Regions from separate parts of the Ensifer sp. Root1252 genome, predicted to be linked through region 2. Evidence: predicted binding sites of a transcription regulator. Region 2 holds the regulator's gene; the other holds the start of a gene.

Region 1 (14,772 bases), on a different contig from region 2:
AGATTTCCTGAAGTCGAGTGCGGTCTTCGACAGCGCGACCTATCGCACCGTCACCTTCCGCTCGACCAGCGTCAAGCAGACCGGCCCGGACACGGCCGCCGTCGAAGGCACGTTGACGGCGCGCGGCAAAGCGCGGAAGGAACGGTTCTCCGTCAAGCTGATGGACTGGAACAGCCGGTCGATCTCCTTCATAATCCGCGGCAGCATCTTTCGCTCACCCTACGGCATGGACGTCGGCACGCCGATCTATTCCAATGTCGTCGAATTCGACATGAACATAAAAGGGCAGAAGCACTAAGCTCCTGCCCTTCGAGGTATTTTTGGGTTTCCGCTCAGCCGCCGATCTGGCTACCGAGGAAATCCTTGACGATATGCACGATGCCGCGGCCAAGAAGCTCATCCAGTGCCGCGATGAACTGGTCGACGTGCGCGCGCTCGCAGATCAGCGGCGGCTCGAGCCGGATGACATTGCGATTGTATTCGGTAAAGGCAACCAGCACGTCGTAGTCGCGCAGAAGCAACGCACCGATGAAGCCAGAGAGCGAGCCCTTCAGCTTGTCATCCAACACGGAAACGACCGGACGCAGAACCATCGGCAACGTCTGGCTGAAATCCTGGAACTCCAGGCCAACCATCAGTCCCTTGCCGCGTACGTCCTTGATGATCTTCGGATATTTTTCCTTCAGCGCCTGCAGGCGTTCAAGCAGATAGTCGCCGCTGTCAGCGGCGCGATCGATCAGATGATCGTCGTAGAGCACATTGATGCCCTCGATCGCGGTGACGCAGGCTTCGCCCATGCCACCGAAGGTCGCCATGGCGTGGATCATCGCCGTCTTCGATGTGCCATAAGCCTTCATGTAGACGTCGCGGCGGGCGATCATTGCGCCAACCGCCGCCTTGCCGGCACCGAGCGACTTGGCGAGCGCGGTGACGTCAGGAATGACGCCATAATGCTCGAAAGCATAGAAGCGACCCGAACGGCCATAACCGCACTGCACTTCATCAGCGACCCACAGGACGCCATAGCGATCGCAGAGCGCACGCAGCTGCTGCCAGTACTCGGCCGGCGCCTGGATGATGCCACCGCCGCCCTGGATCGTCTCGAGCACGATCACGCCGATTTCGGGATCGGACTTGAAGGCGTTCTCGACGGCTTGGATATCGGCGAAGGGAACGCGGACCGTGTTGTCGGCAACCCTAAACTCGGCGCGGTAAAGCTGGCCGTCGGTAATGGCAAGCACGCCCTTGGTTTTCCCATGGAAGGAATTTTCCGCGTAGACGACCTTCGGACGCTTCGGGCCGGCGGCGCGCTCGGCGAGCTTGACGGCTGCCTCCATCGCCTCGGAACCGGAGGAACCGAGGAAGACCATGTCGAGATCAGCAGGCGAGCAGGCGGCAATGTTCTTGGCGAGCGCCGATGCATATTGCGACATGAAGGCGATCGCAATTTCGTGGCGCTTCTCGTCCTGGAACTTCTGGCGTGCTTCGAGAATACGCGGATGGTTGTGGCCGAAGGCCAGCGAACCGAAGCCGCCGAAGAAGTCGAGAATCTTCCGACCGTTCTGATCGGTGTAGTACATGCCCTCGGCGCTTTCGATCTTCACCTTGTGAAAGCCGAGCAGCTTCATGAAGTGAAGCTGACCAGGGTTGAGATGGTCCTTGAAGGCGGTCGTGATGTCCCCGATCGACATGGCTTTCGCCTGCTCGACCGTGATCAGATTTGGCCTTGCGACCCCGCCTTCGATCGACGGCGCCGAGACGCCTGTGCGGTTCGGTCTATCCAGCATTGTCATTCCCCTCACTCGGCCGGTACGGCTGCGGCGTTTTGCATGGCAGCGCCGGATTTCTTGGCCCGATACTCGTCATAGGCGGCAATCAGCATGTCGCCATCGTTGAACTCCGGCCGCCAGCCGAGCTGATGCTTCAGCTTGCCCGTTTCACGGACGCAAAGTTCGTCGGCAATCAGGTACTGCTCCGGATCCATGATCGGCTTGTTGATCAGATCGAACAGCGCCAGTGTCTGCTTCACTGCGAAGCCAGGCGTCGGCAGCAGGAAGGACTTTGAATCGGCGTGCTTGATCAGGTTGCCGAGAAGCTCACGCACCGAAGGAGGACTATCCGAGCCGAGGTTGTAGGCCTCGTTGGGCACGCCACCCTTCCAGGCGAGCCGCGCCGCTTCGGCGCAGTCGAACACCGAGATGAACTGGTACGGTACCCTGCCCGAACCGATCATCGGCACCGGCAGGTTCATGTCGATCAGCTTGAACAGTTTTTCGAGGATACCGAGGCGGCCGGGTCCGATGATCAGGCGTGGGCGGAAGATCGAGATGTTCATGCCCTGCTTGCGCCATTGAGCGGCAAGTTGCTCCGTTGCCCACTTCGATTTTCCGTATTCGCCGAGCGGCTTTGCCGGATGGTCCTCGGTCTGCGGCGACTGCACCGTGTGGCCGTAGATCATGTCCGTGGTGAACTGAACGAGACGCGACGCATTGGCTGCGCCCATGGCCTTCATGATGTTCTCGGCACCGTAGTAGTTGACCGGCCAGAAGAAATCCCAGCGCTTCGAACGGATCTGCAACGGTGACAGCATCTTGGCCGCCATGTTGTAGACCATGTCGTCAGGGCCGATACCGACCTTCAGCACATCGCTCATCTGCGTCACATCGCAATGGACGAAGCGGGCACGGTTGTAGTGCGGCAGATCGGACTTGACGATATCGGCGACCACGACCTCCTCGCCATCCTGAACGAGGCGCTGCGCCAGATGCCGGCCGACGAAACCGTCGCCACCAAAGATAATATGCTTCATGACTTGCTCCCGAAATCTGCTGTTCTTGCACCAGCCGTATCGATCGACTTTTCGTCGCCATGGGATGACATGCCCGACTGGGCGATCAGAACCGTTCCAACGCAGATGAGCGCGATGCCGGCGATGCGCCAGGCATTGAGGTCCTCGCGGAAGACGAAGTAGGCGAAGATCGCAACCGCCACATAGGCCAGGCTCAGGAACGGATAGGCGAAGGAAAGCTCTACCTTCGACAGCACATAGAGATGCGATGCCATCGAGATGACAAAGGTCGCGAGACCCGCGAAGACCCATGGATTGAAAACGATCTGGAACAGGCGAACAATCGCCGTCTCTGCCGTCATCGAGATCGGCCCGAGTGACATCATGCCCTGTTTCAGCATCAACTGTGCCGCCGCATTGGTCAGCACAGTGAAGAGAATGAATGGAATATATTTCATAGTTTTACCCCCAGTCCCGGGGAAGTACCTACACGCGAGAGACGCATATTCAGTGAAGTTCGCGTGTTTAATTTAATAAAATTGTCGGCATTCTCACTTTGGCAAAGCCAGCGCCGTGCGGCGCCAGAAGTTCGACGTCAGCGCTGGATCGCGCAAAGCCTCAAGCTCCCTCCAGGAAGTGAAAGATTTTTCAAAGACTTGCGGGCTCATACGCGCATCCTTGTAAGGATTGATCGCGCCCCCGGCTTCGACAACGATTGCATCCAGCCTGTCCAGCAGCTTAACCGTCCGTTCACCTTGATTGGCGAAGTCGAGCGTCAAAGTAAAACCAGGCCGCGGAAACGATAGGAGCCCGCGGGAGGCGACGTCCCCGAAGCGCTTCAAGACGGTCAGGAACGATGCGTGTCCGGCACGGCGCGCGGTCTCCATCAGCGTCGCGGTGATCTCCCGCGCATTCTCGGCGGGATAGACGCTCTGGTGCTGATACAGACCTTTGGGGCCGTACAGCCTGTTCCACGCGCCGATGGCGTCGAGCGGATAGAAATAGGAAGTCCACGGCACCGTCGACACGGCCTCGCCCGGTTTCTGCTTGCGGAAATAGTATTCGTTGAAGGCCTTGAGCGTCGCTGAATTGAGCAGGTTGAACGGTGGCGAAAACGGCACCGAGAGCTTCATGCCTTTCGGCATATCGGGAAGCTCGCAAGAGCCATCGGCATGGTCGCCGGCCAGCAGAACCCCACGGCCCATACGCCGTCCCGTTGCAAGCTGGTCGATCCAGGCGACTGAGTATTCGTGTTCTTCGTCGACGCGATCGACGAGACCAAAGTATTCGTCGAGATTATCGAAGCGGATCGCGTGCTGCTGCACATGCGGCGACGGCACCTTGGTGAGGCGAAGACTGACGGTCAGGATCAAGCCGGTGAGCCCCATTCCGCCGATCGTGGCGGAAAACAGCTCCTGGTTCTCCGCCGGAGTGCAGGCCAGGTGCTCGCCATTGGAACGCAGGAGCGTAAAGCCAGTCACATGATTGCCGAAGGTACCGCGGGCATGGTGGTTCTTGCCGTGGACATCGTTGGCAAGCGCGCCGCCAACGGTGACAAAAGCCGTACCTGGTGTCACGGGAAGAAAGAAGCGGTGCGGAATGGCGCGGGCCAAAACGTCGCCAAGGGTAACGCCGGCTTCGCAGGTCATCATCCCTGTGCCCGGATCGAAGGCGATTATGCGCGCGTGTCGACGGTTGTCGATCAGCATGCCGCGATCGTTATGGCAGCTGTCGCCGTAGCTGCGGCCGTTGCCGAACGGCAGGAAGGCATCGGGCTCGATATTGCCGATGCGATCTTCGTAGTCGTCGGGTGAAATGCCCTGTCGTGGCCGACGGTCGAGCCGGCCCCAACTTTCGTAGTCTTGTGTGTTCATTGCGGCCCGACGGCTCCGAAAAGAATAAGTAACGCCCCGATCAGCATGGTCAGCTGGCTGCGCCAATCGCGCATGATGAAGACCACCGGATCCTCGTGCAGCATGCCACGGCGCGCCAGCATCCAGATCCGAAGGAGCATATAAAGCACCAGCGGGCAAAGCGGCCACAATGCCCACGGCGTCGTGTACATTTCCTGCAGTTCCTTGCTGTGCACGTAAAGCGCAAGCACCAGAGCGGAAGTGAAGGCTGAGGCCACGCCTGCCTGCCCGACCATCTCGAAATCGACCGCGAGATAGCCGCGCCCGGGAACGGCACCGCCGTCCTTGTTGTCGAATTCATGCAGTTCGACGTAGCGCTTCACCAGAGCCAGGCTGAGGAAAAAGAAGATCGCGAACGACACCAGCCAGAAGGAAAGTTCCGTTCCGGTCGCCGCCGCACCGGCAACGATACGGGTCGTGTAGAGGCCGGCAAGCGTGAACACGTCGACGAGAAGCTTGCGCTTGAGCACAAAGGTGTAGGCCGTCGTAGCACAGGCATAAAACGCCAGCACGCCAGCAAACTTCCACGGAAGGAGAAAGGTCAGCGAAACCGAGGCCAGGGTCAGGCAGACGACCAGCACCAATGCCGTCGGCACCGACATCTGGCCGCTGGCAAGCGGCCGGTTGCGCTTCTTCGCGTGGCGCCGGTCGTTCGCCAGATCGGAGAGGTCGTTGATGACGTAGACGGCGGAGGCCAGGAAGCTGAACGCAAAGAATGCGATGGCAACACTCACCAGCGCATCCAGATGCAGCACCTCATGATTGAGGATCATCGGCACGCCGATCAGCACGTTCTTCGCCCACTGATGGACGCGGATCGACTTCAGCGGCGCAAGCATGCTCACTTTGCCGGTGTCGAGTTTCTCGGCATCGTGACTACGACGCCATTTCTCAGCCGCCGCATCGGGTGCCACGACGATTGCCCGGCGCGACGCCTCGAAGACCGCGATGTCGTCGCGGCTGTTGCCCATATAGTCGAAGCCACCTTCGCCGAACCGTTCCACCAACGCATCACGCTTTCGGCTGCTGGTCAGATTGAGTGCCTCCGACGAATGCATGATCGAAGAAAAGAGCCCGATATGCGCTTCGACCTCTCGCGCGACGGAAGGTGCAGCACCGGTAACCAGCACGATGTCGCGTCCTTGGGCCTTTTCGGCGGCCAATCGAGCAAGGACGGCCTGGCGATACGGCCAGTCCGCCGCCATTCGTCCGGAGCGCAAGGCAACCTCATGTTTCAGACGCGCCTTGCCCTGCGATAGCCACATGAGCATCGGGAAGAGCATCAGCGGATTGCGCAAAACGATGATCGCAGCACCTTCCCACAGTGTGTCGGCAGCCAGTAAGGTGCCATCCAAGTCGACACACAACGGAATTTGCCGTGTTTCGATATGCGCATTCATGAAATCTACCCCAGCAATATCTGCCGGGGATAATCGCGCCGATCACTTTCAAAGGTGGAAATAAGCAGCGCGCCTACACCCGGAAATTGCCGTTCTGGTTAACAAATGCCGAGCCGCGAGCGATGTCCGTCAGCGGCTGCCGATCCAGTTCAAGGCGTCGCGCCAATCGGTCATACGGACCGGCGTTCCATGCGATCCGGTCTCAAAGAGCACGAAGCGGGCCGGATAGCCCTGCCCTTTCAACGCGCTGTACAGCGCCTTCTGGCTCGCTGCCGGATAGACACTATCTCGGCTGCCATGGCTGAAGAACATCGGCAATTTCGCCTTGTAGGCGGCGCTCTTGGTAAAATCAGGATCGGCAGCGCCGCCCATGATCATCATGCCGCCAAGCGCTGCCACAGCGCCCGCGTCACGAGACACACCCCAGCAAATGAAACTGCCCATGGAGGCACAGGCCAGCACGACAGGTCTCCCGCCGGAGCGCTCGGCGGCAAGTTTGACCAGGCCTGCAACGTCCGCGGCCCCGGCCGCATCGAAGGACCGCACGCTCGGCGCGTAATAAACGCCCCCATTGGCGACAGCGAGGTTCTTCAGGCGATTGAAGTTGCCGCCGAAGGAGAAATCATTGGCGCCGAGGCGCCGGTCTCCCCCGCGTCCATGGATGAAAATCACGGTGAATGCTGCGCCGCGCTCCCGACCGACGCGCGTCACGTCGAGCGAGCGCCCGCCAACATCGAGCGTCTCGTTGACCTGCTCGCCTTTGACACCCAACGAGACGAAGGCGCGTTTGACGCGCCGCTCCGGAATTTCGTCGCGTTCATTGATATCGCGCAGTTCCTGATAGTCGACGACGCGGTAGTCACCGCCCTCGCTCTCCTCCAGCACCTTGCCGTATGAAAACAGATCGTCCTTGTAGGGCTTAAGCACCTGCGCCTCGGCGCAAACGATCGAGCTTGCAAAAAGGCCGACGGACAGAAAAATGGCGGCAAGCCGGCGAAAGCAAAAATCAGCTGTGGACACGGACAACGAAGGGCTCCCTGGTTCGCGGCAAAGCCTTGCCATCGGCCCGACAGCAAAGCAACAGTTGGTAACAAACGCCGACGCAGAGGCTTTATTTTGCAGGCATCCGGCGCGGCCATTCTCCTTTTGTTCGCACAATCGGCAAGAGTCTGGCAGAATTCGGGTGATTCGAATGACTGGGGATGGCGACAAGACCGAGGTCTTGCTATGGCCTTCAGCACCTCCGCACGACAGGAATGATCTAGACGCCCCATGGACGACAACAGCGACCTCTTCTCCGCAATACCCGAACAACCGAAGCCCGTCGTGGCAGACGCCGCGCCTGTTGCGCGAACGGCGCCGGCTCCGCGTGAAGAACCGCGCCCTGCTCCCAAAGGCAGCGACAGCGGCGACTATGATGCTTCGGCGATCGAGGTGCTGGAGGGGCTGGAGCCTGTCCGTCGGCGTCCGGGCATGTATATCGGCGGCACCGATGAAAAGGCGTTGCACCATCTCTTCGCCGAAGTCATCGACAACTCGATGGACGAAGCGGTGGCGGGGCACGCCAACTTCATCGAAGTCCATCTCGACGCCGACGGCTATCTGTCGGTAACCGACAACGGCCGCGGCATTCCGGTCGAAAACCATCCCAAATTCCCGGGCAAATCGACGCTCGAAGTCGTCATGACGGTTCTGCATGCCGGCGGCAAGTTCGACGGCAAGGCCTATGAAACTTCCGGCGGTCTGCACGGCGTCGGCGTCTCCGTCGTCAACGCGCTGTCGGACGATCTCGAAGTCGAGGTTGCCAGAAATCGCAAGCTCTATCGCCAGCGCTTTTCGCGCGGCGTGCCGCAGGGTGGCCTGGAGGAGCTAGGTGACGTCCACAACCGACGCGGAACGCGGGTTCGGTTTCATCCCGATCCGCAGATTTTCGGACCGCATGCCCGCTTCGAGCCGGCGCGCCTGTTCCGCATGGCACGCTCGAAGGCCTATCTCTTCGGCGGCGTCGAAATCCGCTGGTCGTGTGATCCGTCGCTGCTGCCGGAAGGCTCCGAGATACCGGACCGGGCGGTGTTCCACTTCCCCGGCGGCCTGAAGGACTATCTTGCCGCAACGCTCGGAAAGGAGTTCACGGTTACCCGCGAGATCTTTGCCGGCAAGTCCGAGAAGTCGAACGGCCACGGATCGCTCGAATGGGCCGTCACCTGGTATGGTGGCGACCAGCAAGTCCATTCCTATTGCAACACCATTCCGACGCCTGAAGGCGGGACGCACGAGGCAGGTTTCCGCATCGCGCTCACAAAGGGTCTGAAGAATTACGCCGAGCTGACGCAGAACAAGCGCGCCGCCATTATCACCACCGATGACGTGATGATTTCAGCCGCTGGCATGCTCTCGGTCTTCATTCGCGAGCCGGAATTCGTCGGCCAGACGAAGGACAAGCTGGCAACCGTCGAAGCACAGCGCATCGTCGAAAACGCCCTGCGCGATCCTTTCGATCATTATCTTGCCGACAACCCGGCCGAGGCGGCAAAACTGCTTGAATGGGTGATCGAGCGCGCCGACGAGCGCGTCCGCCGCCGCAAGGAAAAGGAAGTCAACCGCAAGACCGCGGTGCGCAAGCTGCGCCTGCCCGGCAAGCTTGCCGACTGCTCGCAGAACACAGCCGAAGGTGCGGAACTTTTCATCGTCGAAGGGGATTCGGCTGGCGGCTCGGCCAAGCAGGCGCGTAACCGCGCGAACCAGGCCATCCTGCCGCTTCGCGGCAAGATCCTCAACGTCGCCAGCGCCGGTCGGGAAAAGCAGGGCGCCAACCAGCAGATCGGCGACCTGATCCAGGCGCTCGGCTGCGGTACTCGCAGCAAATACCGGGAAGAGGACCTGCGCTACGAACGCATCGTCGTCATGACCGACGCCGACGTCGACGGCGCGCACATCGCCTCGCTGCTGATCACCTTCTTCTACCAGGAGATGCCGGAGCTCATCCGCGGCGGCCACCTCTATCTCGCCGTACCCCCGCTCTACCGCCTGAGCCAGGGCTCGAAGACGCTCTATGCCCGCGACGACGCCCATCGCGAAGAGCTGATGCGCACCGAATTCAACGGCCGCGGCAAGGTCGAAGTCGGCCGGTTCAAAGGTCTCGGCGAGATGCTGCCGGCGCAGCTCAAGGAAACGACAATGGATCCGAAGTTCCGCACGCTGCTCAAGGTCCAAATCGACGACGTCGATTTCGAAGGCACGCGCGAAGCCGTCGACAGCCTGATGGGCACCAAGGCCGACGCACGCTTCCGGTTCATCCAAGAACGCGCCGTGTTCGCGGATAATCTCGATATCTGATCGACCGAGACGTCGCGGTGCCTATGTGTTTACAAGCAGATAGGCACCGTGGGTGAAGCCGATAATGGCACGCCCGAAACGACGGGCGTTGCCCATTTGCGAGGCGCCTTCAAAGACGCCGCTCCGACTATCGATCGAGATCTGCAGGTGTGCGCAGCGCCTTCTCCATGAACAGGCTCAGCGGATCCGGCTGGTAGTTGCCGAAAGGCGGGCGCTCGACATATCCGGCGCTCCTGTAGAGCCCGATTGCTTCCGGCTGGTGAATACCGGTTTCAAGCCGGATGATATCAAGACCGCAGTTCTCGCCGTGCCGCTCGACTGTCTGCAACAAACGCTTTCCGACCTTCAGTCCCCGCGCCAGCGGGTCGACGAACATGCGGTTGATCTCCGCCGAACCATCGCCGGCTTCGACCAGCGCGCAGCAACCGACGACAACTCCATCAAAACGCGCGACGAAGAAGGATACGCTTGGCTTCTCCAGCGTCGGCACATCGACAAGGTGGTTGCTTTCCGCAGGATAGAGCAATGCGGCATAGGCGTCCGACATTTCCAGAAGGCGCAGGATTTCCGGCTGGCGTGGTAACTCTTCGGCGATCGTGACGTCAGGCAATTTTTATCCTCGGCAATGGCTTGGTTCGTTTGCGGTTCTGAAGCGAAACTAACGGCCTTTAGGTCGGCACCCAATACGTCAAATTGCGCAAGGACCAGACCTGCCCATCAATCCGAATGACGCGGCGAAACAAATTGTTTCTGCGCGTTCAGGCCATTGCCCTAATTCCGGAAGAATCACACAGGCAGAAGTCGTGCAACCGGCGCCCAGATGGATACAGCCAGACCATGAAAGCCACCCTGATCGTTATGACCATCCTTGGCTGTGACCACGACGTCAGCCAGTGCCAATATATCTCGACGGTCGACGGGACATGGCCCTCGATCGCCCAATGCGATACGGATTCGCAGAAACAGTTGCCGCGCTTTTCCAATGCCAACTATCCCGTGGTCGTCGCCGTCTGCGAGAGTTCCGGCCCCGGCTTCGCCACCAATGATCCGCAGCCGGAGGTCGTCGCTCCGCTTCCGCAGCCCGAGACGCCGGCGCCGCAGGCAGCAGAGGTGCAACCGACCCTGCCAAAGCGCGCCCTTGCGTTTCTCTCCGGCGCCGTTCCCGACCGTGAGAAGCTGAAGACCCTGGTCAGCAAGCCGGTTCACTACATCGAGGACGGTTATTCCTGGGTGGCGCGGCGGTTCACCGACTGACGCAATCAGGCGGGGTCATTCATCAGGCTTTCGGCGCTCGTGGTTTGGCGGCCAGCACGGCTGGCTGACCTTTCGGCGAATTGACGTCAGGCGGCCTGGCGCGCGGCCAATTGGGCATAGTCGCGGGCAGACTGCCGTTGCTCGGCAAAGGCCAGACGCTCGAGAATTTCCGCCATTGCATTGCAGGCCGGCGAAGGCGCCCTTTGACCGTGCAAGCTTGCGAGCAGCGCGGCACAGACGGAGGCGCGACAATCGTCCGTGCCGGTCGTGCCGTCCTTGCGCCAGAGCAGGACCGCCTCAGCGAACGCTTCGCTGACGTCACGCCCAAGGCCGGCGCTCTCGAACAGGGCGCGAATGGAATGGATGCGGCCGCTCGAGAGGATCGAGCGAACGCGCTTTTCCGTGACGCCAGAGAGATCGACGATGGCTGCCGAGAAAAACTCCGCCCGACCGGTGACAAGTGCATGCAACAGGAACGCCGGCGTCAGGCGACCGGTCCCGCGCAGATGAGCGACGAGGTCAGGCAATTCATCCACAGCCAAAGCGCCGGCCATGCCGACCGCTGCGACGTCGCAGGCCTCGCGCGTGATCCGCTCTACCCGCGTCTTTCCGATCGCCATCTGAACCAGACCGAAGGCGGCGAGAGCTGCCCCCACCTCTTCGACGAGCGCGTGCCGGGCATCGCTTGGCAAGTCGGCGCGGTCCAGCAGCAGATCGCGGATGGCAGCGGAATAGCCGAGACGCTCAGCGATCCGCTTCAACGACCGGCGCGGCAGCTGGGCACCGCCATTTTCAAGCAGGATCAGCATTTCTTCTTCGCCGCCGATTTCAGCGATAGCGGCTGAGACGGAACGTGACACGAATGCGCGGGCCGCAATCAGCGCCCGTGTCTCGACCGAGCCCCGGGCTGCAAGATCGACAAGGTCCTCGTCGGTCAGAACAGGCGAGCGGGAAATGACGATGTAGGCGATTTCCGGCTGGTCTTCGGCAAGCCCGAGAATGATGGCACGAGGAATATCGGAGGATGGCGCGAGCACTTCGGCCAGAGCCGAACGTACCTTCGGAGAGGGATCGTCGAGCAGAAAGGTCATTGCCATTTCGGCAGCCTGACGATCAATACCGTTCATCTGCGCGTCGACATAGGCGCGACCGAGGGCCCGGGCAGCGCGGGCACGATCGCCCGTTCTCGCCGTCTCCACCCAGCGAAGAAATGCTTGTATGATCACCGACGCCCCACTAGACACCCAAAGCCACCTGATGTTGGAAGCCTAGCCGGCAAAGGTTTAAGATTGGTTCACCATGTCCGTTAACCGCTTCAAAACCATGAAACCACTGCTGTTTCAGAGCGCCGGCGCGCCGCTACCGACGTCCGTCGATCTCAACGCTTTCGATGGCATTATTGTCGATCTCGGTTTTGGTGACGATGCACTAGCTCAGCTGGTGGCAGTCGCGCGCGGTGCCTGCCGTGTCTTCGCACGGATCGCTCCAATCAACCGCCTGGCAGCGGAGGACATGGCCTCGCTTCTTCGCAACGACATTAGCGGCGTCCTGCTTTCCGGATGCCGGAGCCGCGCAGATGTGCAGAGGCTCGATGTCATGCTGCGCGTCGCGGAGGCGAACGTAGGCAATCGCCTGCAGCAGGTCGCTATCCTTGCCGAATATGGCTCGGTCCCCGAAAGCGTACTTTCGCCCTACTCCCTTGGCGAAAGCTCGCCGCGTCTCGAAGGAATTATTTTCGATGCCTCTGCGCTGGCGGCGGCTATCGGCTGCAGACCATCGAAGGAGCCGCAGGATGAGGTTCTGGTCGCACCAATCGCCGCCGGGCGCGCCGCTGCTGCTCTTCGCGCCCATGAAGCGGGTCTTGGCTGTTACGAAATGCTGCCGCAAACGGCAGTGACTGAAAAGGCCGTCCGGCGCGCCTTCGCTGCCAGCCGCGCCAATGGCTTTTCTTCCGTGGTCTGCCGCTCGCCGGAGCAAGCGGCATGGCTGGATACAGGCGGCTGACGCTTCCTCCGACTACCCACGCCTCAGCGCGTGGGACGCACCATCTGGAAGACGTCGCCGCCGTCGCAGTAATCCATGTAGCCGAGGCGGGCGAGCGGGCGGACCGTCGCCATGTCGAAACGACCGTCGCGGATCGCCTCGTCGCGAATGTGGATGCCGACCACCTGGCCGATGACGACGTAATTGTCCGAGGGCTCGCCATCGAGCCCCTTTGGCTGGAACATCTCGGTCATCCGGCACTCCAGCGCCGCATAGGCCTCGCCCACGAACGGCGCCTTGACCAACGTCCCGTCAACCGGCGTCAACCCGGCTATCGTAAACTCGCTCTCGCCATGGGGAGCTGCAATCGAGGTCTTGTTGACCGCCTCGCTCAGATTCCGGCTGGCGAAGCTGGCGGTGAATTCGCCGGTGGCCTCGATGTTGCGCACCGAATCCTTGTAGCCGCTCGACGAAAACATCACGAGTTTCGGCCGGTCGCTGATCGCATTGAAAAAGGAATAGGGCGCGATATTCAGCGAGCCGTCCGTGGCGCGCGTGCCGATCCAGCCGATCGGCCGCGGCGAGACGATGGCCTTGAACGGATCATGCGGCAGGCCATGCCTGTTTGCGGCCGTGTCGTAGAACATCAGGCGTCTTCTCCGACCCAGGTGACGATCTCGGCCAGTTCCGGGCGTGGACGCTCCGTTGGCGGGACCGTAGCGGTGCCGATGTGGATAAAGCCGGCGATCTTCTCGCCCGGCTCAACGCCGAGCAACGGATAGGCAGCTTCGTCGAAGGCGTACCATTCGGTCAGCCAATTGGAGGCATAGCCGAGCGCATTGGCCGCCATAAGCAGGTTGAGGCAAACGGCACCGGCCGACATCTGCTGCTCCCATTCCGGGATCTTGAAATGCGGGGCTGCCTTGCTGACGACCGCAACGACGACCGGAGCCCGCGTCATCCGCGTCTCCTCGACCTTGATCATCTCGTCAGACAGATCGGGCTTCTTGGCGAGTGCCATTGTCTTCAGTTCGGCGCTGATGCGCGCCCGCTCTTCGCCGCGGTAAACGATGAACCGCCACGGAGCGAGCTTGCCGTGATCCGGCACACGCGAGGCGAGCTTCAGCATTTCCTCGACTTCAGCTCTACCGGGTCCTGGTTCACCCATCTGAAAAGCGGGAATGGACCGGCGGGACGCGAGATAGTCAACGAGCTTTATTTCGGTTTTCATATTGGGTGAATTCCACTATTTTGCCGCCGACCGGCAGCCACGAAAATGCCATACCGGCGTCTCAAGTGGAGTCACCCAGTCAGGAAGTCAACTGCTCTCATGCGCACCTGCCCTCGTATTTTCATCAGAACCGGTTTGGCGGTCGCACTCGCAAGCATCACCGCCGGCAGCGTCCTGGCGCAGGACGCCACGGAGGCCTTCGAGAGCTTTCCCTCCATTTCCACCACCGGCAAGACGCAGAAGCTGACCGGCTTCAGTCCGCTGACCAGCGACCCGACACAGGGCGGCACACTGAAGGACGTGAAACTCGAGGCGCTTCTGACCGGCAAGGGTCAGCCCGTCGAGGCCGGCCTGACCTGGCGCGTGTTCAGCCCGATCCCCGGAAGCGACGGCAAGCTGCCGCTGCTGGCGACGTCCGAAGGCGGATCGACGGCCTTCAGCCTGGTGCCGGGCGAGTATTTCGTCAACGTCGCATTTGGCCGTGCGGCCGCGACGCGCAAGATCCGCATCCCGGAAGACGGCGTGCTCGACAAGCAGGTACTGGTCCTTGATGCTGGCGGCATGACGTTGAATGCGGTCTCAGGCAGCGATGTGCGCATCCCGCCGGGCGAACTCAGCTTCTCCATCTATTCGTCCGAAACGCAGAGCGATGGCGAACGGGCCTTGATTGCCGCCGACGTGAAGCCCAGCACCGTCCTTCGCCTCGGCGCCGGCACCTATCATGTCAGCTCCAACTACGGCACGACAAATGCGGTGATCACGGCCGACATCCAGGTGGAAGCCGGCAAGCTGACCGAAGCGACGATCCAGCACAAGGCTGCGAAGCTGACGCTGAAGCTGGTCTCCGAGCCGGGCGGCGAAGCCATC
Region 2 (14,772 bases):
GTGTTTTCGGCTCAGCCTGTTTCCCAGGCAAGAAATAGCGTTTCACCGCTGCCCTGTCCCGAACAAAAAACGTCTTCGAGGGGAAAGCTTAGGGTCGAGGCCGCTCTGGGTGCGCGCCGGATATTGGAGGGGGATTGGTCTGGGCCGGGCGTGTCATTCGCCGGCCCCTTGAGTTGAGCGTGCACCGGGCGGGTGCGTGCCGAGGTATGGGCAATGAGTATGCACAAGACGAATTCCGAGCATGGGTTGGCATGGGTAACGGGAGCGAGTTCGGGAATAGGCCGAGCGCTGGCATTGCGGCTGGTGCGAGACGGCTATTCGGTGGTCGTCACCTCCAGAAATCACGAAAAACTGGTGGCCCTGCAACAGGAAGCTGCCGCCGACGGCCGCATCATCGTTCTCGATGGCGATGTCACCGACCCTCAGGATATGGAACGTGTGTTGGCATCGATCGAATATGATCACGGCGACCTGTCTCTGGCCGTGTTCAATGCGGGGGTGACAATCCCGGTGAGGGGCGACGATCTGCATCGCGACGCTTTTGAGCGGAGCTTTGCGGTCAATGTGAACGGTGTCGTCAATTGTCTGCTGCCGGCAGTGGCCCACATGAAGGCAAGGGGGCAGGGCCACATCGCCATCGTGTCGGGGGCTGCAGGTTATGGCGGTTTGCCGGGCAACGCCGCCCATGGCGCCACGAAGGCGGCCCTGATCAATCTGGCCGAGAGCTTGAAGCTCGATCTGGACCGGATCGGCATTCGCCTGCAGTTGATCAATCCGGGGCCTGTCGACACGACCGGTTCGCCGCGGCTTGGATTTGCAAGGTCCGGCATGGTCAGTGCAGACGAGGCCGCTCAGCACGTCGTCGAGGGCCTGAAGTCGAAGCATTTCGAAGTCAGCTTCCCGAAGCGCTCTATCACTATCGCAAAGTTGTCACGCCTGCTGCCATATGGTGCCTACTTCGCGCTCGTTGACCGGCTGACCCGGCAAGGCGCGACGCCGCCAAAAGCGACGAACACCCGCACGAGCGCCAAGGGGCGGCCACATCAGGCCGTGTGAAGCACCAGTACTGCGCCGAAGATCAGGGCGAGGCCGACCCAGCCGATCGGCTTGAGCTTCTGGCCGAAGAGCAGGCGGCCGCAAATGGCCGTGCCGAAAATCCCGGTCGCGCCGAGAACCGCGTAGGCGATCGCAAGTTCCATGCCCTTGACCGCTTCGGCAAGGAAGGCAAAGGCGGCGAGCACGAGAACGATGGAAAGCGCGCCCCAGCCGCGGCGCGCGAAGCCATTCGATTTGGTCGAAGCGAGATTGGCAGCGATGTCGAGGATGCCGGCGATGACGGCAAAGACGAAATAGAGACTAGGTGCGCTCATCGATGGCTCCCTCCGTGGCCGGAGCGTCCTCTTCGCGGTGTTCGCCTGCATTGACGAGCAGGATACCGGCCACCGCCATCGACAGGCCCAGCATTTCCCGGCCGGTCAGCACATGGCCGAACACGAACACCGAAACGAGCGTAATGATCGCGACCCCGGACCCCTCCCAGATGGCATAGGCAACGCCGACGGAAATGGTCTTCACGGCCTTTGCCAGGAAGACGTAGGAAAGCGCAATGGAGACATACATCACTACGTGGCCGAGATAGGAGCCATTGGCGGATGCGGCCTTCATCGCCGTCAGGCCCGCCACCTCAGTCGCGATGGCGAGCGCCAGGAAAAACCATGCAAGCCGCATGAGGAACCTTCAAGAAAAGATCTGGATCGGTTGCCTCATAGGCGTTGTCGGACGATCGGTAAAGCCTACTGCATGTTTCCTTAAATCCTATTCGATTTAAGGATAAAAACTTGCAGCCATTCAAAGTGCTACAGCGACCTTTGCGCGTCTAATAAGACGCGCGGCGCTGTAGCGGCGGCGAGCCTCATTCGAAGACGATCTGACGGACATCGATGTTGCGGGCGCGGAAACCGGCTTCGCAGTAGTAGAAATAGAACTCCCACAGGCGCTTGAAGCGCAGATCGAAACCGAGCGGCTCGATCCGGCTCCACACCGACCAGAAGCGCTGCCGCCACTCGCCGAGCGTTCGGGCGTAGTCGCCACCGAAGCCGAAATCGTTGATCATTCGCAGACCGACGTTGCGCCCGAGATCGACCAGATGCTCGCGCGTCGGCAGCATGCCGCCGGGGAAAACGTACTTTTGGATGAAGTCCGGATTGGAGCGGTACTCCTCGTAGGCTTCCGGCTTGATCGTGATGATCTGCAGGCCGGCCTTGCCGCCGGGTTTCAGGCAGCGCTTCAGCTGCGAGAAATAGGTCGACCAGAATTTTTCCCCGACCGCCTCGAACATTTCGATCGAGACGATTCGGTCATAGAGGCCCTTCTCCTCGCGATAGTCCTGGAATTTCAGCTCGACGCGGTCGGCGACGCCGGCCCTGTGCATGCGTTCCCGGGCAAACGCGAGTTGTTCGCGACTGATGGTCAGGCCGGTGACCTTGCAGCCGATCTCGGTCGCCGCAAATTCTGCAAAACCGCCCCAGCCGCAGCCGATCTCAAGCACATGGTCACCGGGCCGTAGATTCGTCGCCTCGGCCAGTGCCCGGTATTTGGCAGTCTGGGCCGACTGCAGATCGTTGGCGCCGCTAGCGTAAAGTGCCGACGAATAGGTCATGCTCGGATCGAGCCATTCACGGTAGAAGGCGTTGCCGAGGTCGTAGTGGGCAGAGATATTGCGCTGTGCGCCCGTCCTGGTGTTGGCATTGCGCCAGTGGAGGAATTTTTCCACCAGCCGCATCAACCCGCGCGCCCGGTTAGGGAATCTGTTGCCGATGTCTGCGTTGACAAGGAAAAGCTCGAGAAAGGCGCCGACATCGGGGCTGTCCCAATCGCCGTCTATATAACTTTCCGCGGCGCCGATGGTGCCACCGGTGATTGCGCGGTGCGGAAGATTCCAGTTGTGAAGTGTCACGGCGGCGCATGGCCCCGGCACCTTTCCCTTGACCAGCAGCCGCCGACCGTTGGGCAAAGCGAGCGCCAGCGCGCCGGCCTCAAGGTGAACGAGGCCGCGCAGGACCATCTGGGCCTTGAGCGGAAAGTCCTTCAGCACCTGCGAGAGATTTTCAGTCGAAAGGTGCTCGGCGTTGTCGAATTCGGCAAAGCAGGCTTCTGTATCATGCATAAACCACCCTCCGGCAATCGTTGCATCCGTAACGTGAGCCTAGCGATAATCCTGCGAGAGGCCAACCATGGATTTGTACCGGTGGCGGCGCGGTTGTAGCGATTTTTTAGGTTCTGATTTCCTGAAACGCGGCCAACGCGCGGTCGCGCGCGAAGGCGTGGTCGACGATGGGGGTGGGGTAGGAGACTCCAAGCTCGATGCCGGCGGCAGCCAGTACTGCCGAGGGGGCCGAGAATGGTCGATGGATATAACGCGCCTCGAGATCAGCGAGCTCCGGAACGAAACGCTTCACATAAAGCCCCTCCGGATCGAATTTCTCGCCCTGGAGCACCGGGTTGAAAATGCGGAAGAAAGGCGAGGCATCGGCGCCGGACCCCGCCACCCATTGCCAGCTTGCTGCGTTCGAGGCCGGATCTGCATCGACCAGCGTGTCGCGGAACCACGCCTCTCCGCGTCGCCAGTCGATCAGCAGGTCCTTGATCAGGAAGGAGGCGACGATCATCCTGACGCGATTGTGCATGTAGCCGTGGCGCCAGAGCTGCCGCATGCCGGCGTCGACAATCGGATAGCCGGTCAGGCCCCTTGTCCAGCGGTGGAACTGTTCGTCATTGTCCAGCCAGCGAAAGCCATCAAAACGACGATCGAGGTTTTGACGGCCGAGATCCGGATTGTGAAACAGCAGATTGTAGGAGAACTCGCGCCAGGCGAGTTCCTTGCGGAAAGTGACGACATCGTCCACCGGCGTTTCCGTCAGGCCACGCGTGACCTGCCAGATCTGCGCCGGAGAGATTTCGCCGAAGGCAAGATGCGCAGAGAGCATGGACGTACCTTGCGCTGCAGGGACGTCCCGCTCAGCCTTGTAGCCGGCAAGGGCATGTTCAACGAATTTGTGCAGGCGTTCGGCAGCGGCCTGCTCGCCCGGCGTCCAGATTTCGGCGAACGTCGATGCCCAGTCCGGCCGCGTCGGCAAGAGCTTCCACCGTTCAAGCTCCTCGGATGCCGGCCACCTCACAGGCGCTCTGATCATTTCCGGCGTCTCAATCGGCGCCGCCGGCTCGCCGCTGGCCTCAAGCGCACGCCAGAACGGCGTGAACACGCGATAAGGGCCGCCACCCTTCGTGAGGAGCCGTGTCGGCTCATGCAACAGTTGCCCTGCAAAGCTGCTGACGGTGAAGCCGCGTTCAACGAGCGCTTTCTTCAACGGCGCATCGGTTCCTATTCCGCTCGGGTCGTAGCGGCGATTCCAGAACACGGTCGTCGCGCCCGATTCCCGCGCTATCTCGGCGATCACATCCAACGGCGCACCGGTCCGCAGGATAAAGTCGGAGCCGTGTGCCCGCAGCGATGCCCGCAATGCCTGGAGCGAATGGTGCAGCCACCAACGCTGCGCGCCACCAAGCGGCCCATTGCCGCTTTCCTCCGGTTCATTGATGTAGATCGGAATCACCGGTCCACCCGTCTGCGCCGCGGTGGCAAGTGCCTGATTGTCTTGAAGGCGCAAATCTCGACGAAACCAGACCAGAATCGGCGTTGTGGGATTTGCGCTCATGACATTCCCGGGGGCGAGGAAGGAGGAAGGCGTCGCCGGCACCATAGCCGCAAAATGAAAAAGAGCCATTCGGGCGTTACCGCGAATGGCTCTTTAAAAACTGGCTCCCCGGGCCGGATTCGAACCGGCGACCTGTCGATTAACAGTCGAATGCTCTACCGCTGAGCTACCAGGGATCATCTGCGCGGCGTGTCCTGCAGAAGTGAGGCTGCTAATACAAATGCTTTTCCGATTTGCCAAGCTGTTTTTTTAAAAAAAGTGAGAAGTTTTGTTGCGAGCCTGTGGAGAAGCCCCCAATTGTGGGAAAGGCAGCCGGATAGGGAATGATGCATAAAAACAGAAAACAGACGCATTTCGGCATAGACCCGCACACACGGCAGATCGTGCTTGGCAAATGGCGCCTGAGGCTGCCGGAATCACCACTGCTGCGCATGCTGGTTGGCGGGCTGCTGATATTCGGCGGCTTTCTCGGCTTTCTGCCCGTGCTCGGATTCTGGATGGTGCCCTTGGGCTTACTCATCCTCTCGCACGATATTCCTTCAGTACGCCGCCGCCGCCGAAGGTTCGCAGTCTGGTGGGCGCGCCGACGCAACGGGACGGGGTCTTCGAAGGAACGATGATTCTTTCGCGAGGGCGATCCTCGCTTCGACAGGGCGCCACAAGCTCACGCTACACGGAAGCCGAGCCTATTCGGCTCCTTCGTCGGCGACGATGTGGCGGCGGCTCCAATCGAATAAAAGTCATGGACCGCCGCGTCCTCCCGACCGACTTGTGCGCAAACTCCCGCATTCGGGCTGTCGTTGAAAACCATTCGGCAACGGATCGGCAGCATAATGCCGCCCGGATTAAGGATGGGGCGGAATGGCTAAGACCACGACAAGCCGCGGGCGTCGCCGCGGCAGCCGGACAAAGAAAAAGGGCGGAATGCTGCCCTGGTATCTCGCCGCGGTGCTGACAGTCGGCGGCGTTGTTGCGTACGACCACCGTGGACAGTTGCGGGATCTGCCGGGCGTTTCGGATGTGTTCGCATCGGCGCCCAAGTCGACATCCACATCCAGGTCGGACGATCGGCCGAAGGCGCAGGCCCGTGTCGCCATGCCCTCGGCTACGCACAAGACGAAGCCTGTCGACGGACCGATACCCGCAGTCAATGTCGGGTTGGCCGCACCGACACCCGTCGAGCGCCCGATCGCGCAGCCCACGGCCGTCGAGCCCCAGGCGAATCAGTTCTATTTCTGCGGTACCCGCAACGACAATTGCGTCGTCGACGGCGGAACATTCCGCTACCAGGGCGAGGAGATCCGTGTCGCCGACGTCGATGCACCGCGAATCAAGCAGGCGAGTTGCGATAGCGAACGTGCCCGCGGCTTCTACGCCAAGCAGCGATTGCGCGAGTTGCTGAACGCCGGCGAGTTCAGGCTGATCGAGGCCATCGGCAGGAGCGACGACAAGAACAGCGAAAAGCTGCGCGTGGTGATGCGCGACGGCCGCTCTCTCGGCGCCGTGCTCGTATCGGAGGGCTTGGTTCGGCCCTGGAAGGGACAGCCCAAGCCCTGGTGTTAGACGGTGCTCGGCGTCATCAGAGAGAATGATGAGGGCCGGAAGCGTGTAGCCGTCTAAGTTATCCACCGAGCGCGATATCAATACCGATTATCAACCCCAGAGCCGATAGTGCCAGAAAGAACACAACAAGAGAGCTTGCTAGAAGCAGCTTGATGGGATTGGCTCGGAAATCTGCCTTAAGGTTCGGGAAAATTGGCGACATGTCCAATCGGCCGGTCACCGCGAGCTGGAATAGACGCCAGATTGCGACCGCAATGCACATTCCACAGAAAACTACCGTCAGTATGAGCTTGGGTAGATGATCAACTCTGGATTCAACGTCCAATTCCCTGAAGAATCTTGGTGCAAGGTAGCTTTACCGTGAAACGGTGTACAAGGTAGCAGCGCCCCGCGACGTCGGAAGAAGGGTTGGACGGAAGATTCGGGCCGTCTGTCGAAATGGTAAATCCATCCAATTGCCTCGTGTCGGACGCTGCCGTATAGCGCCCGCCGCCTGTCGTCGAAGGGGTTCGCGGCGATCCGTTATGGGGCCGGATCGGTAAGCCTGTGGAAGAGTTGGAGAAAGATGGAATTTCAGAAATGCCTGAGGACGTTTTTCAGAAATCCCCTCTTGCGCTCTTTCTATATTCATTCTAAACGCTCGCCACGACTTGATAATCTCAGTCGATGAGGCCTCGTGGCGGAGTGGTGACGCAGAGGACTGCAAATCCTTGTACCCCGGTTCAATTCCGGGCGAGGCCTCCAAAGCCACTCCTAAGTAGTTGAATTAGTTTCGCTATTTGGACTGCAGGATTTCATCTGCTGCCACACATTCCTCTTGGTGTGGCAATTGGTTCCCGTTATCTCCCTCTTCGACGTTCGATCCAAGCAGCAGATTGCCGATTCCATCCCCATTGCTTCTGGCAACACTCTGCCTCGTCAAGCGCGCCCGTTCGCGTTCCGCGAGTAGATCTTCGACGTCTTGGCGGCGCAACGAACGCCCCCCTCATTCAGGGTGCAGCAGTTTGAACGGCTGCGGCCGGCGTCCTGCCAGCCGCGCCTGTCGTCACTCCGCCGGGATAAACTTGAGCGTTCCTGCGAGCCTTGGGCCGGTCGATCCCTTCGTGTCCATCGGGTGGTTGATGCCGTCGTTCACCGGTAGCTCCTCGAAATCGAATGGGCTTATGCCTTCAAGGCACGCGGCGTTGACGCCGTAGAAATCCGGGTTCGCGCGCGGCTTGTGGAATGTGTAGATGCCGCACTTCGAGCAGAAGTAATGCTCTGCAGCCTTCGTGTTGAACTGATATTTGGTGAGTGCCTCGCCGCCGGAGAGAACCGTGACCCCGTCCTTGGCGGCAGAGACGGCAACCGCGCCCTTCAACTGGCAATAGGAGCAAGTGCAACGGCGGGCGGTGCGGAGGCCGCTCTTCAGTTTCACATTGAAGCGAACCGTTCCGCAGTGGCAGGCTCCGTCAAGGTTCTGAACATCGAGATTCATCCAATCATCCATCTGATTTTGAAGCGCATTTGATGAGCTTTCTTATGAGGTGGGTTGCTTGTGCTCAAGCGCATTCGGGGGCAGTCTCAATCCAGAGGACCGCACTCCCGTTGAGGCCGTTCGTTGTAGGGCCATCAGCCGATTGGGCTCAGGCGCGGGGTACGAGGCGTCTCGTCGCGCATCGGGCACATATTCAGACCAAGTGCCCGATACGTGCGCCAGCACGCTTTCGTGCTCCACGTCGGGGACGTTCCGCGGCCCGAGCCGATGCGTCGCAAGAGCGCTCGGCCAACGGATCGTGCGGAGAAAAAGCCTACGGCCGTTCGCATCCGTCCTGCATCATCCGCGCGAGGAGCGAACAGTCCGCGTCGCACCGTTGCCTTTCTTGGGTACGAACCTAGTTACCCATACCGTACCCAAGCGAGGAATTGCTGAATGAACCGTAATGGGCTCTATCTGATCATTGCCATGCTCGCCGTCGCCGTCATTGGTCTCGGCGCCTATGTCTACCGCGAGGAAACAAAACCGACCGGCGTAGAGATCAAGATTGGCCAGGACGGGGTTTCCGTTCAGGAGAATTGAGCGCCATCGGCCACACGCTCAACAGGTTTGGCAGCGGCGAATGCCGCTGGCGGTCGACGCCCCACGCGAGGTTCAAGGCGAACGCAGATCCGAAGGCGGTCGAAATACCGGCCATCGGTGGCGTAAGCGGCCGCGTGCTCGTTGCGAGCGTCAACGAAAGTGTGACGTAGATAGGGCGGGCGAGCGCGTGATTCAGCCCCTCGCACGATGAAAGCAACAAGTCACCCAGCGCCTGCGCGATTGGCTAAAGCGGTTCTCCGTCAATAGCAGCCCGATTGTCGAAAGTGAAACGCTGTGCGTGCCTGCGCAAAGGACATGCTGCCGGCACGCAGGTACGGTTTTCGGGGGGCAAGGAACATGGGCCAATGCGGCGCGTCCAACACGCGCAGCGAGGCTGCCCGCCTCGCAGCCAACCACTGTTTTCAAAGCGCAATTCGACCGGGCTGCGCTTGCCCGCCAGTTTGCGAACGTCCGCAGTCGCCAACGACATGGCCTTGCGAGGACGCGCCCCGAAATGGTGATTCGGTCACTATTGTCAGTGCTGAAAATATTGTCTCTAGACAGAACTGGGAATGAATATCCCAACAGCGCGACCCGTATAGGTAGTGTCAAACAAAGCCAACAATGGAGGAAAAGACATAAAATGAAATATAAGATCGCCCTGACTGCTCTTGCCATTCTTGCCGTAACGACGGCCACCGCAAGCGCTGAGGATCTCGTCTTTCAGCTTAAGAACAAGACGAATGCCGTTTTGACGAACTTCTACACATCGCCGGTCGGTGTTGATCAGTGGGAAGACGACGTCTTCGGGCGGCAGGTGCTTAATCCGGGCGAAAGCATGGAAATTACCATCGCCGACGGACGTGATGTCTGCAAATACGACATGCGCTTTGAATTCGAAGAAGGTTCCGGTCTCGACACGACTGAAGACAAGCAGGATCTCTGCGAGTTGGGCGAGTACTCGATTCACGAGTAAAATCCGTCGAGCGTGAAAAACACTCGATCCGAAAATCTCCGTCTCGCTACCCTATGTGGCGAGACGTTGAAGTAAGAGAGCGGCTGGCCGGCATGAAGGCGGCTAGAGCGTTTCCGGTTTAAACGGAGTCACTAGGCGCTCTATCTATTTGTTTTTACGCATTTCCTGGCGGAAAGCCGCTCCGCACTTTTCCTCGAATTGCGCTGGCGTGAGACGGGCTTAGTGGTAGCGGCGGATCAAGCCGACGAGCTTGCCCTGAATCTTGACCCGGTCAGGCCCGAAGATGCGCGTCTCATAGGCCGGGTTGGCGGCCTCTAGAGCAATTGAAGCGCCCTTGCGCCGGAAGCGTTTCAACGTTGCTTCCTCGTCATCGACTAGTGCCACGATGATATCGCCGGGATTGGCCGTGGTGGCATTGCGGATGATCACCGTATCGCCATCGAAAATGCCGGCCTCGATCATCGAATCACCCTTCACTTCAAGGGCGTAGTGCTCGCCGCTGCCGATCATATCGAGCGGCACGGTAATGTCGTGGGTGTTGTTCTGTATCGCCGAGATCGGCACGCCGGCGGCAATGCGGCCCATCACTGGAACCGACACGGAGCTGTTGTCGGCAACCGGCAGCGTTTTCGCCGCGGGGGCAGGGGCGGGCGGTTTGCCAAGGCTACCCTCGATGACGCTCGGCGAAAACCCGCGACGGGGCTGCGCGCTCGCAGCATAGGCTTCCGGCAGTTTGATGACTTCGAGCGCTCGGGCGCGGTTGGGAAGCCGGCGTATGAAGCCGCGTTCCTCGAGCGCTGTGATCAGCCGGTGAATGCCCGACTTGGATGCCAGGTCGAGTGCATCCTTCATCTCGTCGAAGGACGGCGGTACACCGGACTCCTTCATTCGTTCATGGATGAAAAGAAGCAATTCCTGTTGCTTGCGGGTCAGCATGGCAAGTCGCTCCAGAGGCGTGAAACAAATCAAGAACAGACACTATCTGTTCCATATGTGTTCCGCAAGTGCCTAAAATTCTGTGAATGTTGGTTCAATCAAGCGCAGATTGACCAACTCGTCGCTGCACGCGCCGCGCGAGGCTGATATGCCTCCTTCCGTTTATGGAATGAGGGTTTAATGACGAAGCTGATTCAAATCTTGCTGACCATCGTTGTCGCCGCGACCGCGATCCTTGGGTTTCGCTGGTATCAATACGTGGATAACAAGCAGAGCCCGTTTGACGAAGTTGGTATCGCGTTGAATGCGGCGATGCCCGGGCCGCTCAATCAATGGGGTTGTGACCGGCTGAAGCTGACATTTGGCAACGGACACCCGCCGCACGGTTGCGCCGCGGCCGATGGGACGCAGTGGAAATAGCCTGCCATCAAGGGATCAGCAGAAATATCGATGGGCGATCTGCTAGAGGAGGCCTGAATCAGGCCGGCTGCGTCGCGGAGCAGGCGTCCTCGAATTCCTTGACGGTTTCCGCGGAGTTGTCCTCCGGCAGCACAGCGTCGGCCGCTTCGGTCGCGACCGGCGTGTCGCCTTGATAGACGAAGGACTGGATGTAGTAGGCGATCGTTCCCTTCCAAACGTTCCGGCCGTCTATCTGCTGGCAGGGCACGGCCGTTTCGAAGTCGGCTTGCAGGTCGTCGACCGTGGCAGCGCTGAGGGCGATGTTAGGCGATGCGATAATCGAGGCGATAAGCAAGGCTGCAAGCACGGTGAACGTCCACTAGATCAGAGGTGGCGGCGATGGTTTGGTTAACGATGTGAACCGTGCTTTCGTTCCGAAGTCCAGCAAGCATGCCGGGCACTGTGCCGTGTTCAACAGTTCTTTGCGAAAGGCGAGCACTGGTGCTCAAGCTGTGGCAATGAAGGCACAAAGATTGGCGTGAGGTGCGTTGGCGTTTTCGATTTTCCGGCGCCCGCCTCAAAGCGTGGCGCTGGCAGCTGATCAACAATACCCGCCGCAAATGCTTCCGATGATGTTGGACGCCGTAATGGAGTGCGAGTGGCCAGCGGCATCCGCCTGTAGCGATCTTCGCATCTCCAGCCAAATACATACGACGTTCAAACGCGCTACGAAACCGGCATCTGACCGCGGGTGCTCGACCAGTCGCGCCGGGATGTCGCGGAGACGTTGCGCACCCCAGTTCGACTGGCCACTGACGGATATCTCTCTCGTGTCGTTAGTTCGAGAGGTTAAAGCCGACCGTCTTACTTCTTGTCTTTCTTGCCCAGGGAGAAACTGCTGCCGGCCAGCTTCACCTGTGAGCCTTCCGTCACAACGGCGGCTTTGACAGTCTTGTCCTTCTTTGGCTTTCTAACCTCGCGGTTACTTCGCACTTGACCTTTTGCCATGATCGTCTCCTTGGAAGGTGTGCCGGGGAACCCTGCATGGGCGCCGAATGCCGGCAAACCAGCCTGCATTGATACCGCCGTAAGTCAATGACGGTGCCGGTGGATCACTGTTTTGCCGGCGTTGCGTCGCGCATTCGTGCCCGGTGTCCGGGCACTGCGATGATAACGTCGCTTCGGTCACTTACCGTTGCGCCCCTGGGATGCTGTCGCAGGCCCTATGACGGCAGCAACTTCGGTTATCTTGTTCGCCGGAAATCCGGCGCGTTCCGAATGTTCGCGAATGACGTCGGCGCTTGATGCCTCGTGGACGCAGTAAATCTTGTCGCCGGCGACATAACTGGTGATCCATGTATATGGTACGCCAAGATCGGCGACGACAGCATTGGATTTTGCCGATAATGCGCAAAGGTCGTCCTGGTTGAGCTTGTCGGCCCCTGGGACGTCGCGTTCAATGATGTAGGTGGGCATCGTTCAGTTCCTCGGTTGTTGGAGGACTGAATATCAAGAATATCTAATATAATTGAAGTCAATACTTTCCACCGGTGATGCGGCGATTCACGACGATTTCCCTGGAAGTATAGGATCAAGCAGCGGAAGGGGCTCCACCGGGACTGGCGTCCGATCAAACGATGGGCGCCTGTATCGCCCCGCGATCACAATATCTCGCGGCCAATAGCTCTATGCGACTGAAATCGCGCGGCCGGGGATGGGAGCGCGCGATGCGCTCCGTCCGACACGCGTATACTAGCGCAAGTTAGTAGCTGAGCCGGAAACCGCCGGGACTCGCCGCAGACGGATCGGGTACAGGTGTTGGACCTTGCCACTGCGCATAGGTCGTGTTGCTGCCGCCGGTGCTTGCGCATCCGGCAAGCGCAAGAAGCGCGAGAAAAGCGGCTGTCGTCAAATATTTAAGAGGCATGGTTTTCTCTAGTTCTGGGAGATCGCCCAGGGCTCGATGGGCCGGAATCAGACTTTCCCTCAAATTATCTGGGATGGCAAGCGGGTCGAGCCACCGCCTTGCAAGCGCCGTCAATGCTGCGGCTATGATCGGGGAATACTCGCAAAACTTGTATGTGTTCGCCGCCAAAGCATTCACTTGGCGACCGAGCGCAATAATGGGTGGCGAAAAATGAGACAGCCATGGCGGAGGAGGTGGGATTCGAACCCACGGTGCGCTTTCACGCACGCCGGTTTTCAAGACCGGTGCCTTAAACCGCTCGGCCACTCCTCCGGGCAGGGCGTTATTGCGCGAAGCCTTGCTGCTTTGCAAGATTTAACATGCGTGGGCGGAAAGATTTTCTTGGCGCATCCGCTGCCCATTTTGTCCGGGTAACCATTCGTAAACCATAACTGGAGATTTCGAGCCGTCAGCCATTCGTCGGTTCGCAATTTTGCCTTGTTGCTGTCATGATTAATCGACTGTTCCGTTTCGGGACGCCGAGATTTCCGCTGGGGGCACGAGTGGAAGGTTTCGAGTACGGCTTATTCGAATGATGTTGTGGGACAGATGACATCCAGTAAAAATGCGGCATATCTGATCAAGGGACTGCGCCTTGCGGCGGTCCCTGTGCTTTGCGCAACGCTTGCGGCTTGCGGATCGACGTCCAGTATCAAGAAGAGCAAGTCGAGAAGCAAAGAATACTTTGCTGAGTCCGTTTATGGCGTGAAGGCGAGCCCCCGTGTCGCTACCGGCAAGAATATTCCGAAGGGCGGCGGCCGCTTTCAGGTCGGCAAAGCCTATCAGGTCAAGGGCAAGTGGTACCAGCCGAAGGAAGATTTCGGTTACAACAAGACCGGTGTCGCGTCCTGGTACGGCTCGGCCTTTCATGGTCGCCTGACGGCCAATGGCGAAGTCTACGACAAGCTTCATCTGTCCGCCGCGCATCCGACCTTTCCGCTGCCGAGCTATGCGCGTGTCACCAACACCGAAAACGGCACTTCCGTCATCGTTCGTGTGAACGATCGCGGTCCCTATGAATATGGCCGCATCATCGACGTTTCGTCGAAGACAGCCGATTTGCTCGATATCAAGCAGAAGGGCAGTGCCAAGGTTCGGGTGCAATATGTCGGCCGCGCACCGCTTGAAGGCAACGACATGCCCTATCTCATGGCGTCCTATGTCACGAAGGGCGACCGCAGTCCGGGCGTCATGCCGGAGGGCCAGATCGCAACCGGCGTGATGGTCGCCTCGAATGAGCCGATGCGCAACCAGTTGGGAACGCTGGTCATTCCGCCGAAATCGTCCCTTGATACCGCCGGTACGGTAACGGCGTTGGCTGCACCTGTCCCGCAATTTGCAGCACCGCCGTCGCTGAGCGAGTTCGTCATGCTTCCGGAAATCGGGCCGATCCCGCGCGAGCGACCGGAATACATTCCGATGCCTGACGGCAACATGGCCTATGCGGCCGCCTATGTGGAAGTGCGGGTAAGCGATGCGGAATCGCCGTTTGAAGCGATCATGGTCGAGACCAATCCGCTTACGCCTGAATCCATCGTTGCCCATGCGAAGCGCCAAGGCAGAACCGGTTCGCTCAGGTAACCTGGGGCGTTGTACCATTCTGATGACGCTGCTATGCCCAATGGGAAACCGGAGTTTCCCATGCGCTTGATGATGCTTACGGTCACGTTCGGCCTTGCGGCGTTGCTCGCGAGTGCGGCAGCGGCTCAGACGCCGCCGGTGGCGTTTGACACCAAGGCAAAGCAGATCCTGCTGGTGGATGCCGAAACCGGCACCGTTCTGTTTTCCCGCGCCGAGAACGAACCGGTTCCGCCCGCCTCTCTTGCCAAGTTGATGACGATGGAAGTGGTGGCCGAGGCCATCGCCAAGGGTGAGCTTTCGGCCGAAACGGCCTTCGACGTTTCCGAACACGCGTGGCGCACGGGCGGCGCCCCATCCGGCACTTCGACGATGTTTGCTGCGCTGAAGTCGCGCATTCGCGTGGCCGATCTGTTGCAAGGGGTGGCCGTTCAGCTTGCCAATGATGCCTGCATCATCCTCGGAGAGGGGATGGCCGGTAGCGAAACCGCCTTTGCCGAAAAGATGACGGCCCGCGCTCGCGAACTCGGCATGCCTATCGCCACGTTCGGTAACGCCACAGGTCTGCCGGATCCCCAGA

What was found. Region 2 encodes LexA, which represses DNA repair genes until DNA is damaged. Its sites were predicted from a motif close to TGTTCNNNNTGTGTTCNG; they were not measured.
Region 1: a site for LexA is predicted at 7,238-7,255, ahead of parE (DNA topoisomerase IV subunit B). Genes of this name have one in related genera too.

What each region holds. Positions count from the first base shown of each region.
Region 1 is NZ_LMDT01000024.1:13,591-28,362, forward strand. It holds gene ASD02_RS24545 (YceI family protein) at 1-298, shown strand, start outside; gene ASD02_RS24550 (aspartate aminotransferase family protein) at 333-1,793, opposite strand; gene ASD02_RS24555 (NAD(P)-dependent oxidoreductase) at 1,799-2,809, opposite strand; gene ASD02_RS24560 (transporter) at 2,806-3,246, opposite strand; gene ASD02_RS24565 (FAD-binding oxidoreductase) at 3,340-4,662, opposite strand; gene ASD02_RS24570 (UbiA family prenyltransferase) at 4,659-6,101, opposite strand; gene ASD02_RS24575 (phospholipase) at 6,231-7,163, opposite strand; gene parE (DNA topoisomerase IV subunit B) at 7,374-9,437, shown strand; gene ASD02_RS24585 (GNAT family N-acetyltransferase) at 9,565-10,047, opposite strand; gene ASD02_RS24590 (hypothetical protein) at 10,275-10,691, shown strand; gene ASD02_RS24595 (DUF2336 domain-containing protein) at 10,778-11,917, opposite strand; gene ASD02_RS24600 (aldolase/citrate lyase family protein) at 11,991-12,695, shown strand; gene ASD02_RS24605 (flavin reductase family protein) at 12,719-13,321, opposite strand; gene ASD02_RS24610 (nitroreductase) at 13,321-13,905, opposite strand; gene ASD02_RS24615 (hypothetical protein) at 14,005-14,772, shown strand, end outside.
Region 2 is NZ_LMDT01000006.1:7,349-22,120, reverse strand. It holds gene ASD02_RS08155 (SDR family NAD(P)-dependent oxidoreductase) at 214-1,056, shown strand; gene ASD02_RS08150 (SMR family transporter) at 1,044-1,370, opposite strand; gene ASD02_RS08145 (SMR family transporter) at 1,357-1,728, opposite strand; gene ASD02_RS08140 (cyclopropane-fatty-acyl-phospholipid synthase family protein) at 1,913-3,166, opposite strand; gene ASD02_RS08135 (deoxyribodipyrimidine photo-lyase) at 3,273-4,715, opposite strand; tRNA gene ASD02_RS08130 (tRNA-Asn) at 4,817-4,891, opposite strand; gene ASD02_RS08125 (hypothetical protein) at 5,042-5,335, shown strand; gene ASD02_RS08120 (thermonuclease family protein) at 5,577-6,278, shown strand; tRNA gene ASD02_RS08110 (tRNA-Cys) at 6,949-7,022, shown strand; gene ASD02_RS08105 (GFA family protein) at 7,324-7,755, opposite strand; gene ASD02_RS39160 (hypothetical protein) at 8,191-8,337, shown strand; gene ASD02_RS08100 (hypothetical protein) at 8,981-9,313, shown strand; gene lexA (transcriptional repressor LexA) at 9,533-10,249, opposite strand; gene ASD02_RS08090 (hypothetical protein) at 10,430-10,669, shown strand; gene ASD02_RS08085 (hypothetical protein) at 10,728-11,015, opposite strand; gene ASD02_RS39155 (hypothetical protein) at 11,513-11,656, opposite strand; gene ASD02_RS08080 (DUF4242 domain-containing protein) at 11,834-12,124, opposite strand; tRNA gene ASD02_RS08075 (tRNA-Ser) at 12,798-12,887, opposite strand; gene ASD02_RS08070 (septal ring lytic transglycosylase RlpA family protein) at 13,164-14,195, shown strand; gene ASD02_RS08065 (D-alanyl-D-alanine carboxypeptidase family protein) at 14,256-14,772, shown strand, end outside.